DNA from 2 places in the Halalkalibacter sp. HAAS-P014 genome. Region 1 is predicted to be linked to the other one. Evidence: a T-box and tRNA genes for the amino acid it is inferred to sense, from the RefSeq annotation. Region 1 holds a T-box; the other holds one or more tRNA genes.
What was found. A T-box is a leader RNA that pairs with one kind of tRNA and senses whether it is charged. The one in region 1 lies ahead of leuS (leucine--tRNA ligase), so its partner is inferred to be a tRNA-Leu.
Positions count from the first base shown of each region.

Region 2: it has a tRNA-Leu gene. The T-box ahead of leuS (leucine--tRNA ligase) is inferred to sense a tRNA for this amino acid. The anticodon was not compared.

Region 1 covers NZ_JBWQTV010000023.1:99,544-102,951, forward strand. Annotated here, with positions in the region: gene leuS (leucine--tRNA ligase) at 1-2,086, opposite strand, end outside; T-box leader at 2,223-2,446, opposite strand; gene AC1FXZ_RS18340 (MDR family MFS transporter) at 2,497-3,408, opposite strand, start outside.
Region 2 covers NZ_JBWQTV010000011.1:161,949-165,356, reverse strand. Annotated here, with positions in the region: gene AC1FXZ_RS09455 (flavin-containing monooxygenase) at 1-85, shown strand, start outside; tRNA gene AC1FXZ_RS09450 (tRNA-Ile) at 409-485, shown strand; tRNA gene AC1FXZ_RS09445 (tRNA-Val) at 493-568, shown strand; tRNA gene AC1FXZ_RS09440 (tRNA-Ser) at 596-686, shown strand; tRNA gene AC1FXZ_RS09435 (tRNA-Glu) at 707-781, shown strand; RNA gene ffs (signal recognition particle sRNA large type) at 817-1,081, shown strand; tRNA gene AC1FXZ_RS09425 (tRNA-Ala) at 1,094-1,169, shown strand; tRNA gene AC1FXZ_RS09420 (tRNA-Leu) at 1,182-1,266, shown strand; tRNA gene AC1FXZ_RS09415 (tRNA-Arg) at 1,271-1,347, shown strand; gene AC1FXZ_RS09410 (YjcZ family sporulation protein) at 1,820-1,912, shown strand; gene yppF (YppF family protein) at 2,199-2,420, shown strand; gene AC1FXZ_RS09400 (thiamine-binding protein) at 2,562-2,840, opposite strand; gene AC1FXZ_RS09395 (DUF6612 family protein) at 3,121-3,408, shown strand, end outside.

The DNA of each region.
Region 1 (3,408 bases):
GCACTTCTTGTTTGTATCCCTCGTTCACAAATACCATCATTTGAGAAATCGCAACATTAAAACGAAGCTCTGCCATATCCTCTGTAACCTTTTTAACAGATTGATGATAGACGCGCGCGAAGTTATCCGGTGCTTGTACGTCTTGAATTGCTTGGCTTAATTCACCTGTAGCTTCATCAACAAATAATCGCCATACTCGATCTAAAAAGCGACGTGCGCCATCTAAACCATTTGCAGACCAAGCGATCGATCCATCAAGTGGTCCCATGAACATTTCATATAGTCGTAACGTGTCAGCTCCGTGACTTGCTACGACATCGTCAGGGTTCACAACATTCCCCTTTGATTTACTCATTTTTTCATTATTCTCACCAAGAATCATTCCTTGGTTATAGAGCTTTTGGAAAGGTTCTTTCGTTGTCACTACACCAATATCATATAGTACTTTGTGCCAGAAACGAGCATATAAAAGGTGTAGAACAGCATGCTCAGCCCCACCAATATAAATGTCAACTGGAAGCCATTTTTTTAATTTTTCTGGGTCAGCTAACGCGTCTGAATTGTTTGGATCAATGTAGCGAAGATAATACCAACAACTACCTGCCCATTGTGGCATTGTATTCGTCTCACGACGGCCTTTTTTACCTGTTTTTGGATCAACGACTTCTAGCCATTCCTTCGCATTTGCAAGAGGGGATTCACCTGTACCCGATGGTCTGATTTCTGTCATCTTCGGTAATTCAAGTGGTAGCTCATTTTCAGGAACAGTTGTCATCGTCCCATCTTCCCAGTGAATAACTGGAATTGGCTCTCCCCAGTAACGTTGACGGCTAAACAACCAGTCACGTAAACGATACGTTACTTGCTTTTTCCCAAATTGATTCTCTTCTAACCAGTCGATCATCTTACGAATCGCCACTTCTTTATCTAAACCATTTAAGAAGTCCGAATTTACATGCTCACCGTCTCCAGTGTATGCTTCTTCTTCCACATTTCCACCTGCAACCACTTCGCGTATCGTTAGGTCAAATGTTTTTGCAAACTCATAGTCACGCTCATCATGACCAGGTACAGCCATAATCGCACCTGTACCATAACTTACAAGCACATAATCAGCAATCCAGATCGGAATTTGTTCACCGTTTACTGGGTTAATTGCATAAGCTCCCGTAAATACACCCGTTTTTTCTTTTGAGAGCTCTGTACGTTCTAAATCACTCTTTGCTGCTACTTTTGCTTTGTAAGCTTCTACTTGTTCTTGTTGATCAGCTGTTGTGATCACATTTACAAGGTTATGTTCAGGCGCTAAAACCATATAAGTTGCCCCAAAAAGCGTATCAGGACGAGTAGTAAAGACTTGAACCTCTTCTGATGCGTGTCCATCCACTTTAAAGGTCACTTCCGCCCCTTCAGAACGTCCAATCCAGTTGCGCTGCATATCTTTAATACTTTCCGGCCAATCAAGCTCTTCCAAATCTTCAAGCAGGCGATCTGCATAAGCTGTAATCTTTAACATCCATTGCTTCATCGGACGGCGCTCAACTGGATGGCCCCCACGTTCGCTTTTCCCATCAATAACTTCCTCATTGGCTAACACCGTGCCCAGTGCAGGACACCAATTCACAGCTACTTCATCAATATAGGCTAGCCCTTTTTCATAAAGCTTCGTAAAAATCCATTGTGTCCATTTATAATAATTAGGGTCGGTGGTATTAATTTCTCTATCCCAATCATAAGAGAATCCTAAAGACTTTATCTGACGACGGAACGTATTAATGTTCTGCTCAGTAAAAATCGCAGGATCATTTCCCGTATCAAGCGCATATTGTTCTGCTGGCAGTCCAAAAGCGTCCCATCCCATCGGATGTAAAACATTATATCCTTGCATCCGTTTCATACGGGATAAAATATCCGTTGCTGTATACCCTTCAGGGTGACCAACATGTAGTCCAGCACCGGAAGGGTACGGAAACATATCTAATGCATAAAATTTTGGTTTGTTTGCATCTTCAGTAGTTCGAAACGTTTTGTTTTTCTCCCAGTAATCTTGCCACTTTTTCTCAATCTGATCATGTGAAAACGACATCGTTAATCCTCCTATAGTATCTTGTTCAATGGCGATATGTATCGAGCATCATTTCTAGCCAATTTGTTTTTCAAAAGTGGGTACTTCTTGCATTCATTACCCCAACACGCAAAAAACTCCCATCCCTAACAAACCTGTTAGGGACGAGAGTATTTATACTTCCCGCGGTACCACCCACATTAATGAATTTTCAAGAAAACTCATTCGCTCTTCACTAATAACGGCCGTGCCCGTCGAAAGCTACTTTATTCACTCTCGAAACTCCAAGGTGAGTTCATCATACTTGTTCGACTGACTTGCACCACCCGTCAGCTCTCTAGTTTCCCAACTATGATTACTACTCCTTTTCAACGTTAGCATTATGAACTTATTTGTATTGTATGAATTCAGAGGCCTTGTGTCAAGCAACCTTAGCCTAACTTTGGCATTTTTACTTCCTGAACATTACTCGTAGATACTCGTTTAAGTGGTGAATCATATACCATTAATGCTGTAATTGCCAATAAGAATAAACCTAAAAGCACTATAATAAGGATGGACATTGAATAGAGATCAACTAAAAACCCTCCTAAAAGTGGTCCTATCATTCTTCCACCTGTCGCGACGCTATTGATGATACCTTGATAATATCCTTCCTTATTCTTTGGTGCTAATTTACTCGCAACCGTCGGAACAGCTGGCCACACAAACATCTCTCCAATTGTTAAAATAATCATTGCAACTAGAAACATCGAAAAAACACTCGCATGCATAAGAATCACATAAGATACCATAAAAATAAGGACACCAACAATCATTTGCTGTTTTAACGTATGTACCCACTTTTTTATAATCCATGAGATTGCAGGCTGAGCAAACACAATCATCAATCCGTTAATGGTCCATAACAAACTATAATGCTGCACAGAAATCCCTAAAGATTGCGTGTGTACAGATACATTGGCTTGCCACTGAGTATAGGCAACCCAACATATAAAGAAAGCAATTGACAATAGCACCAGTGATTGCATTCGATAATTGTTCCGTATCGGTATTTTTTGTTCAAACACATTTGAGGTATTTGCCTCATAAGACCTTGCCCCAATTTTCTTAAAACACACCACAACAAAAATCGTTAAAAATAAATACATTATCGCATTAGCTGTAAAAACGGCGGTTAGCTCTATCGCTGCAATCACTCCCACTAATGCCGTGCCAAGTGCCACCCCAACATTTTGAGCGATATACATCGCATTAAAAGGTTTTCGTCCCCCTTCTGGCCAAAGACTGCCTGCTAATGCATACATCGCTGGGAAGATCATACCTGAGCCAAATCCTAATCC
Region 2 (3,408 bases), on a different contig from region 1:
AGCTTACCGCGAAAAATGTAGTGAAGTTGCAGCTAGGGGGTATGAAGGATTCTCGTTAGTAAATAAATCTAATACAGTGAAGTAAGGTAATATTATGTGAACTAACCAAGTTTTCTTGGTTGGTTTTCTTTATTAATCTACTTCTAAAAGTTACTTAGAATAGAGTAAGCTTATTGTGGTAGTACTTTAGAGATCTATTTTCTATTTAAATTGACCTTTCTTTAATTATTTTCAAAAAAAGGTTGCTAATGCGTTTTTATTATATTAATATGTTTTGTGTCGGCTTTTAAATTTGAAAAAAAGTTCTAATGATTGATTTAATTGCTGAAAAGTACTTGCGTGGAATTTTGTTTTATGCTAAGATTAATTTTGTCGTCGCAATAGACTTTTCAAATGCATTTCTAGAGAGGACCCTTAGCTCAGTTGGTCAGAGCACTCGGCTCATAACCGATTGGTCGTAGGTTCGAGTCCTACAGGGTCCACCATTCAAATGGAGGATTAGCTCAGCTGGGAGAGCACCTGCCTTACAAGCAGGGGGTCGGCGGTTCGATCCCGTCATCCTCCACCAGTTATTATTGCTTTTTGGCAAAAATGTGGAGAAGTACTCAAGTGGCTGAAGAGGCGCCCCTGCTAAGGGTGTAGGTCGGGCAACCGGCGCGAGGGTTCAAATCCCTCCTTCTCCGCCATTAATCTTTTCGGTTTTTATGGCCCGTTGGTCAAGCGGTTAAGACACCGCCCTTTCACGGCGGTAACACGGGTTCGAATCCCGTACGGGTCACCAACTTTTTAAAACATAAGGTATAACAACTATACATACCGTGCTAGATGGGGAGATGGCGGTGCCCTGTAATCTGCAATCCGCCTTAGCAGAGTTGAATTCCATCCAGCGGTTCGTTACATGTAAGGTTTGCCTTATGCAAGCGGTGTTGACAATTGGGGTCTACGCAACAGAAGCCTATGAACTTGGTCAGGTCCGGAAGGGAGCAGCCATAAGTAGATTATTCTGTGTGCCGTAGGTAACCCTGATCGAGCTGGCTGCATAAGTAACGCTTATGTGTGCGAATCAATGGTTGGTGCACGGTTATAATTTCTTGGGGCCTTAGCTCAGCTGGGAGAGCGCCTGCCTTGCACGCAGGAGGTCAGCGGTTCGATCCCGCTAGGCTCCACCATTACAATTGATTGCGGGTGTGGCGGAATTGGCAGACGCGCTAGACTTAGGATCTAGTGTCTTATGACGTGGGGGTTCGACTCCCTTCACCCGCACCATTTTGCGCTCTTAGCTCAGCAGGATAGAGCAACGGCCTTCTAAGCCGTCGGTCAGAGGTTCGAATCCTCTAGGGCGCGCCATTATGCAATTATACATAAATACTTTTGAAAAGGTCAGCAAAAATTGGCCTTTTTTGTTTTGTCGTAATAAGGTGTACTTATTACTAGGGTAGTGAGTGGAAGTAGACGCAAACTCGGAGTAGATCGGAAGGGACCGGAAAACAGAACCGGAAGAACGAATTGAGCATCAATTTTAATTCGAATTGCGATCGTCATTCAATCAATGGGTGTTCAACTTCGAGAGGTAGTAATAAGGTTGAAGAGTGATTAGTGATTTTAAAAAAGAGCTTACCTGAATTTTTCGGGTGAGCTCTTTTTGGACTTGTTGATTGAAAACTCGAGTAATGATAATACATTGCTAATTTATTTCAATTCTAAATGCGAAAATTCCACGCTTTTAGTAGTTGACCTAACTATGCAAAAAATAACCCTGCAACATACATTGATAATGCGAGGGTGATACTCGCAAAAAGTGATGAAAGGAGGGCTTGGAATGTCTCACGGTTATAAACCAGCTACAGGTTTCGCGTTAATCGTAGTGCTGTTTATTCTATTAGTTATCGTTGGTACAGCGTATGTTTACTAGTAAGATGGAATAGTGCACGCCACTTCCAGGTAAGAGTCGATCATCTCCATTAGAAAGTAAAAGGCAAAGTCATTATATGGCTTTTGCCTTTTAAATTGTCATTGTCTTATGTTCACTTTTGGTTGCCCAAACAAAGCTTGTATTAGCAATTTAAAATTTGTAGCTATATGTATAAATCTGTCGCAAGTTTGAATTTTCAAAAATTAATAAATAAAGCAACTCCTGTGTTATACTCCTTATGTAAGCGCATACACATCAAAAACCTTGGGGAAATGAGTGAGTTGCTATGAAAGTAGAAGATCTAATTAATCGTTTTGTACTAGTTGAAAAGCGTGAGCCGTTCGATGAAAATGAATTATTAGACCATATTCAAAAAAGTTATATTTTCGGGCAATTATCTTTAGTGGAATACAAAAACCTATTTTGTGAACTTGACAAACGTGGAGCCAAAAAACCAGACTCGCTGTATTTTAAAACAGAGTTTTTATATTTTGATGAGGTAAATTAAAGCTAATTATTACTCAGGGGGAGCGATGCTTCGCCTTTTTTGTTTCTGAAATTATTTGTAATATGAAGAGGCAGAGCTTCGCCACAGGCTCTGCCTTTTAATATCTCTATAATCCCCTTAGCATAGTTGCTAAAGTTATCATTAATATACTTTATCTTCAATTGAGACACCACTCGGTTTATAATGAATCTTTATATTCGTGATACATTCAGATGCGCCGGTGTTAATTCCTAAAGTTTGTGCTTCCTTAATGACGTCAAATACTTCATGTAAATCACCCTCTATAACGGTCTCCATTGGACCGATATAAAATTCAAGACCTGATTCTTTTACTAAATTCAGGACTTCAGGAATCATTCCATCAGTGTACATATCTTTTCCGTTCGGCAAAACTTGGAATCCAGCAGTAACGGTAGCCATTCTATACCAATCCTTTCTATAAAATTACTTTCTATTCTTTAGTTTTTCTTTAATGGATCTTGGATCTTTTATGAAATTGTTTTTCGGGCTTAATGCCGAATACAGTGTGGCTGGTAAACCAACTCTGTGTAACTGTAAGAATTACGACGCTTTTCTGATGTTGTTTTACGACCAACCCCTTTCTTTTTGTATATTAGTTTGATACCCTGTCTGATAGTTGTTAAACCTCTATAGAAAAAAGTAGAAACGTTAAGAAAGTAATGGACGAAAGGGGAATTAGATGAAGACAATGTTATTGATGGCATTACTATCAATTTTAGTAGCTACAGGTTGTAGAGTAGATGAGAATCTATCGACTGAAAAAATACTCGAGCATACAATTGAAAATATGAATGAAGTAGAAAGTTATCTTTTTGAAATTAATTCCGTGTATATTGATGGGGTTGGGAATGAAACGGTTTCGCACTTACAAGGGGAGACGCTTGTTTCGCCATTTAGAGCATTTTTAGTGAAAGAGCATGACCTATTTCTATCAGAATTAGAAGTGTATCAATTAGGGAATGAAATT